2 linked regions of the Solwaraspora sp. WMMD1047 genome follow. The protein of the gene in region 1 interacts with the protein of each later gene in a pairwise test. Links are inferred from orthologs where the notes say so. Each region holds a gene or a part of one and is shown in the gene's direction. Other genes may lie near its edges. The genes, in order: O7627_RS19665 and rsfS.

Evidence for each region.
Region 2: the proteins of O7627_RS19665 (region 1) and rsfS interact in binary tests that used the Escherichia coli proteins (3 or more experiments, as listed by UniProt). The link is inferred for Solwaraspora sp. WMMD1047 from one-to-one orthologs.

Annotation. Positions count from the first base shown.
Region 1 is NZ_JARUBL010000001.1:4,330,300-4,333,613, reverse strand. The notes cover bases 35-3,034. They hold O7627_RS19665 (AAA family ATPase), read left to right. Parts: upstream 35-1,003; coding sequence 1,004-2,065; downstream 2,066-3,034. Other genes in these bases: O7627_RS19660 (DUF5682 family protein), read left to right, coding at 2,058-3,034; O7627_RS19670 (DUF5691 domain-containing protein), read left to right, coding at 35-1,007. Also shown: more of O7627_RS19670, read left to right, coding at 1-34; more of O7627_RS19660, read left to right, coding at 3,035-3,314.
Region 2 is NZ_JARUBL010000001.1:5,693,971-5,697,030, reverse strand. What follows is about bases 154-2,899. They hold rsfS (ribosome silencing factor), read left to right. Parts: upstream 154-1,200; coding sequence 1,201-1,599; downstream 1,600-2,899. Other genes in these bases: O7627_RS25970 (DegV family protein), read left to right, coding at 2,272-2,899; O7627_RS25975 (histidine phosphatase family protein), read left to right, coding at 1,596-2,222; nadD (nicotinate-nucleotide adenylyltransferase), read left to right, coding at 503-1,099; pepN (aminopeptidase N), read left to right, coding at 154-419. Also shown: more of pepN, read left to right, coding at 1-153; more of O7627_RS25970, read left to right, coding at 2,900-3,060; O7627_RS25965 (hypothetical protein), read right to left, coding at 3,044-3,060. UniProt on the Escherichia coli protein: Functions as a ribosomal silencing factor. Interacts with ribosomal protein uL14 (rplN), blocking formation of intersubunit bridge B8.

The DNA of each region.
Region 1 (3,314 bases):
TGGCGTACCTGCGCCGGGTCCGGCGCGGCGACCCGGTGGCCGGGCGGCGGCTGCTCGCCGAGACGTTCGCGGCCGAACCGCCGGCCGACCGGGCCGCCCTGCTGGGCGCGCTGGCGGTCGGACTCTCCATCGAGGACGATGACCTGATCGAGCGGGCGCTCGGCGACCGCCGCAAGGAGGTCCGCCAGGCGGCGCTGGACCTGGCGCGGGCACTGCCCGAGTCGGGGCTGCGCCGCCGGATGGCCCAGCGGGCGCTGGCCTGCGTCCGGCTGCACGGCCAGGCGTTCGGCCGCGACCGGCTCACGGTCGGCGCACCGGCCGACGACGACGGCCTGACCCGCGACGGCGTCGACCCGAAGCCGCCGCGCGGCCGCGGGGCCGGCGCCTGGCTGCTGGAGCAGGTCGTCGCCGCCACCCCGCTGCGGGTCTGGACCGAGACCTTCGAGCGCGACCCGGCCGGCGTGGTCGGGCTGCCCGTCGCCGACGGCTGGCGGTACCCGTGGCACCGGGGCCTGGCCCTGGCCACCCTCGCCGAGCGGGACCGGTCCTGGGCGCTGGCGCTGGCCGACCCGGAGCTGCACCGCATCGGGCCCGACACCGAGGACCAGGAGCTGACCTGGCGGATCTACGAGCTGCTGCCGCCGGACGAGCTGGCCCGCCGGGCGGACACCGCGTTGCGCCGCGATCCGACCCGCGCCCACCACCTGCTGGAGATGCTCGCCGGTGACTGGCCCGACGAGCTGACCGGCACCGTGCTGGACGTGATCCGCCGGCTCGCCGGCGACGGCGGCCGGCGCGACGGCTGGCAGCTCGCCGAGCTGTGCCGGCTCGCGGCCCTCGGACTGCCACCCGGGCACGCCGACCGGGTCGCCCGGTTCGCCGCAGACCTGGCCGGCGCCCAGCCGGCCGGTGCGCAACCGATCGGCACCCCCCGCCGCGAGCAGGCGATCAGCCAGCTCGCCACCACACTGGCCTTCCGTCACGAGATGCACAGGGAGTTCGAATGACCGCGCTACGCCCGCACGCGGAGCAGCAGTACGCCGACGAGCTGGCCGCCCTGGCCGCCGCCGACGACCGGCCCCGACCGCCGGGCTGGCAGCTGTCACCGCAGGCGGTGGTGACCTACCTGCTCGGCGACGGCGCGAAGATCACCCCGAAGTACGTCGGCCCGCGCCGGCTGATGGAGGTCGCCGTCGCGACCCTGGTCACCGACCGGGCACTGCTCCTGCTGGGCGTACCGGGCACCGCCAAGACCTGGGTCTCCGAGCACCTGGCGGCCGCGATCTCCGGCGACTCGACGCTGCTGGTCCAGGGCACCGCCGGCACCGCCGAGGAGGCGATCCGCTACGGCTGGAACTACGCGCGGCTGCTGGCCGACGGCCCGTCACCGGCAGCCCTGGTCGCCAGCCCGGTGATGCGGGCCATGGAGCGCGGCTCGATCGCCCGGGTGGAGGAGCTGACCCGGGTCCCCTCCGACGTGCAGGACGCCCTGATCACCATCCTGTCGGAGAAGACGCTGCCGGTGCCCGAGCTGAACTCCGAGGTACAGGCGCAGCGCGGCTTCAACATCATCGCCACCGCGAACGACCGGGACCGGGGCGTCAACGAGCTCTCCAGCGCACTGCGGCGGCGGTTCAACACGGTGGTGCTGCCGGTGCCGGGCTCCGCCGAGGAGGAGGTCGAGATCGTCACCCGCCGGGTCGCCCAGCTCGGCCGGTCGCTTGACCTGCCGGAGGTGCCGGCCGCGCTGGACGAGATCCGCCGGGTGGTCACCGTCTTCCGTGAGCTGCGTACGGGGCTGACCGAGGACGGCCGGACCAAGCTCAAGTCGCCCACCGGCACCCTCTCCACCGCCGAGGCGATCTCGGTGCTCACCAACGGCATCGCGCTGGCAGCGCACTTCGGCGACGGGGTGCTGCGCCCCGGCGACGTGGCCGCCGGCATCGCCGGCGCGGTGGTGAAGGATCCGGTCTCCGACGCGGTGGTGTGGCGGGAGTACCTGGAGACCGTGGTCCGGGAGCGGACCGACTGGCGGGACTTCTACCGGGCCGCCCGCGATGCCTGAACGGATCTACGGGATCCGCCACCACGGTCCTGGTTCGGCGCGGGCCGTGCTGGCGGCGCTGCGGCAACACCCGCCGCAGGTGCTGCTGGTGGAGGGTCCGCCCGAGGCCGACGACCTGGTCCGCTGGGTGGCCGACGGCGGGTTGGAGCCACCGGTCGCCCTGCTCGGCTACGCCACCGACGACCCGGGCCGGGCCGGCTTCTGGCCGTTCGCCGTCTTCTCCCCGGAATGGCAGGCGATCTCCTGGGCGGTCGCCAACGGCGTACCGGTCCGCTTCTTCGACCTGCCGTACGCTTACCGCGCGGCCGAGGCACCGACCTGCGAGCCGCCGAGCCTGCCGACGCCCGGTGACACGGCCACGGACAGCCCGACGCCGAGCGGTGCGGCACCCGGCGGTGCGGCACCCGGCGGGGAGGCTGCGGCCGGCGGGAAGGCTGCGGCCGGCGGGAAGGCTGCGGCCGGGGTGGCGCCCGGTGGGGACGCGGCGGGGAACGGTGTCGCGGTGTTGCGGCCGGTGGATCCGATCGGGGAGTTGGCGTCGGCCGCCGGCTACGACGATCCGGAGCGGTGGTGGGAGGACGTGGTCGAACACCGGGACGCGCCGGCCTTCGAGGCGATCGCCGAGGCGATGGCCGAGATCCGGTCGACCGTGCCGGACGATCCGCAGGACCTGCTCCGCGAGGCGTACATGCGGACCGTGCTGCGCCAGACCCGCCGCGCCCACGACGACATCGCGGTGGTCTGCGGCGCCTGGCACGTGCCGGCGCTGACGGCGAAGGTCACCGCCCGCGACGACGCGGCCCTGCTGCGCGGGCGCCGCAAGACCAAGGTCAGCTTCACCTGGATCCCGTGGACCTACGGCCGGCTGGCCTCCTGGCAGGGGTACGGCGCCGGGGTGCGCTCGCCGGGCTGGTACCACCACCTCTTCACAGCCACCGACGAGGTGATCCCGCGCTGGCTGGTGGCCGCCGCCGGGGTGCTGCGCGAGGAGGGGGTGCCGGCGTCCTCGGCGCACGTGATCGAGGCCACCCGGCTGGCCGAGTCGCTGGCGGTGCTGCGCGGCCGGCCGCTGGCCGGGCTCTCCGAGCTGACCGAGGCGGCCGGTGCGGTGCTCTGCGAGGGCGACGACCTGCGGCTGGACCTGATCGCCCGGCGGCTGGTGGTCAGCGAGCGCCTCGGCAGCGTGCCCGACCAGGTGCCGGTCGTCCCGCTGGCCCGTGACCTGGCCGCCCAGCAGCGGTCGCTGCGG
Region 2 (3,060 bases), 1.4 Mb from region 1 along the record:
ACCGCAGCGCCAAGGGCGCCGAGCAGGCCGCCACCTGCCGGGCGGCGCTGCCCGACCCGGCCGCGAAGGCGCGGGCCTGGGAGATCATCGTCCGCGACGAGGAGTTCTCCAACCGGCTGCTGGCCGCCACCGCCGCCGGGTTCTGGCAGCCCGAGCAGGCGGAGCTGACCGAGTCCTACGTGGAGTGGTACTTCGCCCAGATGCCGGCGATGGCTGGTCGGCGTACCCCGTGGGTGGCCGACGAGGTCGCTCGGCTGGCGTTTCCCCGCTACGCCGTGGCGGACGAGACCCGGGAGTTGGCCGCGGCCCTGCTGGCCCGCGACGACCTCGCGCCGGGACTGCGCCGAGTGGTGGCCGACGCCGACGACGACCTGCGCCGCGCGTTGGCGGCCCGCGCCGGTGCCGGCCCTGTGCCGTAACGGGGTGTTTGTCAGCGGCGTCCGAACTGCGATCTACGTCATGCTCCAGCGGCGGACGGGCCGGCTGGTCCTACGATCAAGGCGTGGACGGCGAAATCCGGCGAGTCGGGATCATGGGGGGCACCTTCGACCCGATCCACCACGGGCACCTGGTGGCGGCGAGCGAGGTGGCGGACCGGTTCGGCCTGGACGAGGTGGTGTTCGTCCCGACCGGGCAACCCTGGCAGAAGGCGGACGAACCGGTCAGCTCGGCCGAGGACCGCTACCTGATGACCGTCATCGCCACCGCCTCCAACCCGAGATTCCAGGTCAGCCGGGCCGACATCGAGCGCGGCGGCCCCACCTACACCGTCGACACCCTGCGCGACCTGCACGCCGAGTACGGCCCGAAGGTCCAGCTCTTCTTCATCACCGGCGCCGACGCGCTGGACAAGATCCTTTCCTGGAAAGACCTGGACCAGATGTTCGAGCTGGCCCACTTCATCGGCGTCACCCGGCCCGGTTTCGAACTGACCGACGCCCACCTGCCCGCCGACACCGTCAGCCTGGTCGAGGTGCCGGCGATGGCGATCTCCTCCACCGACTGCCGGGCCCGGGTCGCCAAGGGCGTACCGGTCTGGTACCTGGTCCCCGACGGTGTGGTGCAGTACATCGCGAAACGCGGCCTCTACCGCGAGTAGTTTCGTCACGTTGATCCGCTAACGGCAGCAAACTGCCGGGTCGTTCCGTCGCCAGGTGTGAGACGCTTGTACGCGTCCGACGGATCATCGTAAGGAGCAAGGTGACAGCTTCCGAACGCGCACTCGAACTGGCTCTCACGGCCGCCCAGGCCGCCGCCGACAAGAAGGCGCAGGACATCGTCATCCTCGACGTGTCGGACCAGCTGGCCATCACCGACGTCTTCCTGCTCGCCTCCGCGCCGAACGAGCGGCAGGTGCTCGCCATCGTCGACGCGATCGAGGAGAAGCTGGTCGACCTCCCGGAGAAGGCCAAGCCGGTCCGCCGTGAGGGCGAACGCGCCGGCCGCTGGGTGCTGCTCGACTACGTCGACATCGTGATCCACGTGCAGCACAGCGAGGAGCGCGAGTTCTACTCGCTCGACCGACTCTGGAAGGACTGCCCCACCATCCCGTTCGTGGACCGCGACCTGGTCCAGGCGGAGGCGGGCACCGCCGAATGACCCGGCTGATCGTCTGGCGGCACGGCAACACCGACTGGAACGCCGCCAACCGGGTGCAGGGCCAGCTCGACGTACCCCTCAACGACCTCGGCCGCCAGCAGGCCGGCCGGGCGGCCGAACTGCTCACCACCCTGCGACCCGACGCGCTCTTCGCCAGCGACCTGCAACGCGCCGCCGACACCGCGCGGGCCCTGGCCGCCCTCACCGGGCTGCCGATCCGCACCGACCCCCGGCTGCGGGAGCGGTACTACGGCCACTGGCAGGGCCTGACCATGGTCGAGGCGGCCGAGCGGTTCCCGACCGAGCACGCCCGCTGGCGCTCCGGTGACCAGGACCCGGGTTGCGAGATTGAGAGCCTCGACGACCTCGGCAAACGGGTCGCCGCCGCGCTGCAGGACGCGGCCGATGCGGTGCCCGGCGGAACCGTCGTGGTGGCCACCCACGGCGGCGGCGCCCGGCAGGGCTTCGGCCACCTGCTCGGCTGGGGTCCCGAGGTGATGGCGAAGGTCCGCGCCCTGCAGAACTGCCACTGGACCGAGCTGCGGCACGACGAGATCCGCGGCTGGCACCTGACCGCGCACAACGCCGGCCTGATCAGCCAGGAACTCACCCCCGCCTTCTGATCTTCTCCGTCGACGGGCCGGACCCGCGATGATCGGCTACCGTGCCGGCATGCCCGTCGCGGTCGTCACCGACTCCACCGCCTACCTGCCGGCCGAACTGGCCGGCCGACACGCGCTGACCGTCGTGCCACTGGTGGTGGTCCGCAACGGGGTGGAAGGGCTCGAAGGGGTCGAGGTGTCACCGGCCGACGTGGCCGCGGCGCTGACCGCCCGGCGGGTCGCGGTGAGCACCTCCCGGCCCGCCCCCGAACAGTTCGCCGAGGCGTACCGCCGGTTGTTCGACGCCGGCGCCGACGCGGTGCTGTCGGTGCACCTGTCGGCCCGGCTCTCCGGCACCCACGAGGCCGCGGCGCTGGCCGCCACCGAGTTCGGCGACCGGGTCAGCGTCGTCGACGCCCGGTCGACCGGCATGGGCCTGGGGTTCCCGGCGCTCGCGGCCGGCGCGGCCGCCGCCCGCGGCGAGGACCTGGACGGGGTACGCCAGGCAGCGCTCGACACGATCGCGCGCACCCACACCTTCTTCTACGTCGACACGCTGGAGTTCCTACGCCGGGGCGGCCGGATCACGGCGGCCGAGGCGTTCCTCGGCACCGCCCTGTCGGTCAAGCCGATCCTGCACGTCGTCGACGGCACCATCGCCGTCCGGGACAAGGTGCGCACCGCCGGGCGGGCGCTGGCCCGGCTGGTCGACCTGGCCGTCGAGGCGGCCGGGGACGGCGCGGTGGACGTGGCGGTGCACCATCTCGGGGCGCCGCAGCGGGCCACCGACCTGGGCGACGTGCTGCGGCAGCGGCTCGGCGACCGGCTACGCGACCGCTATCTCACCGAGGCCGGCGCG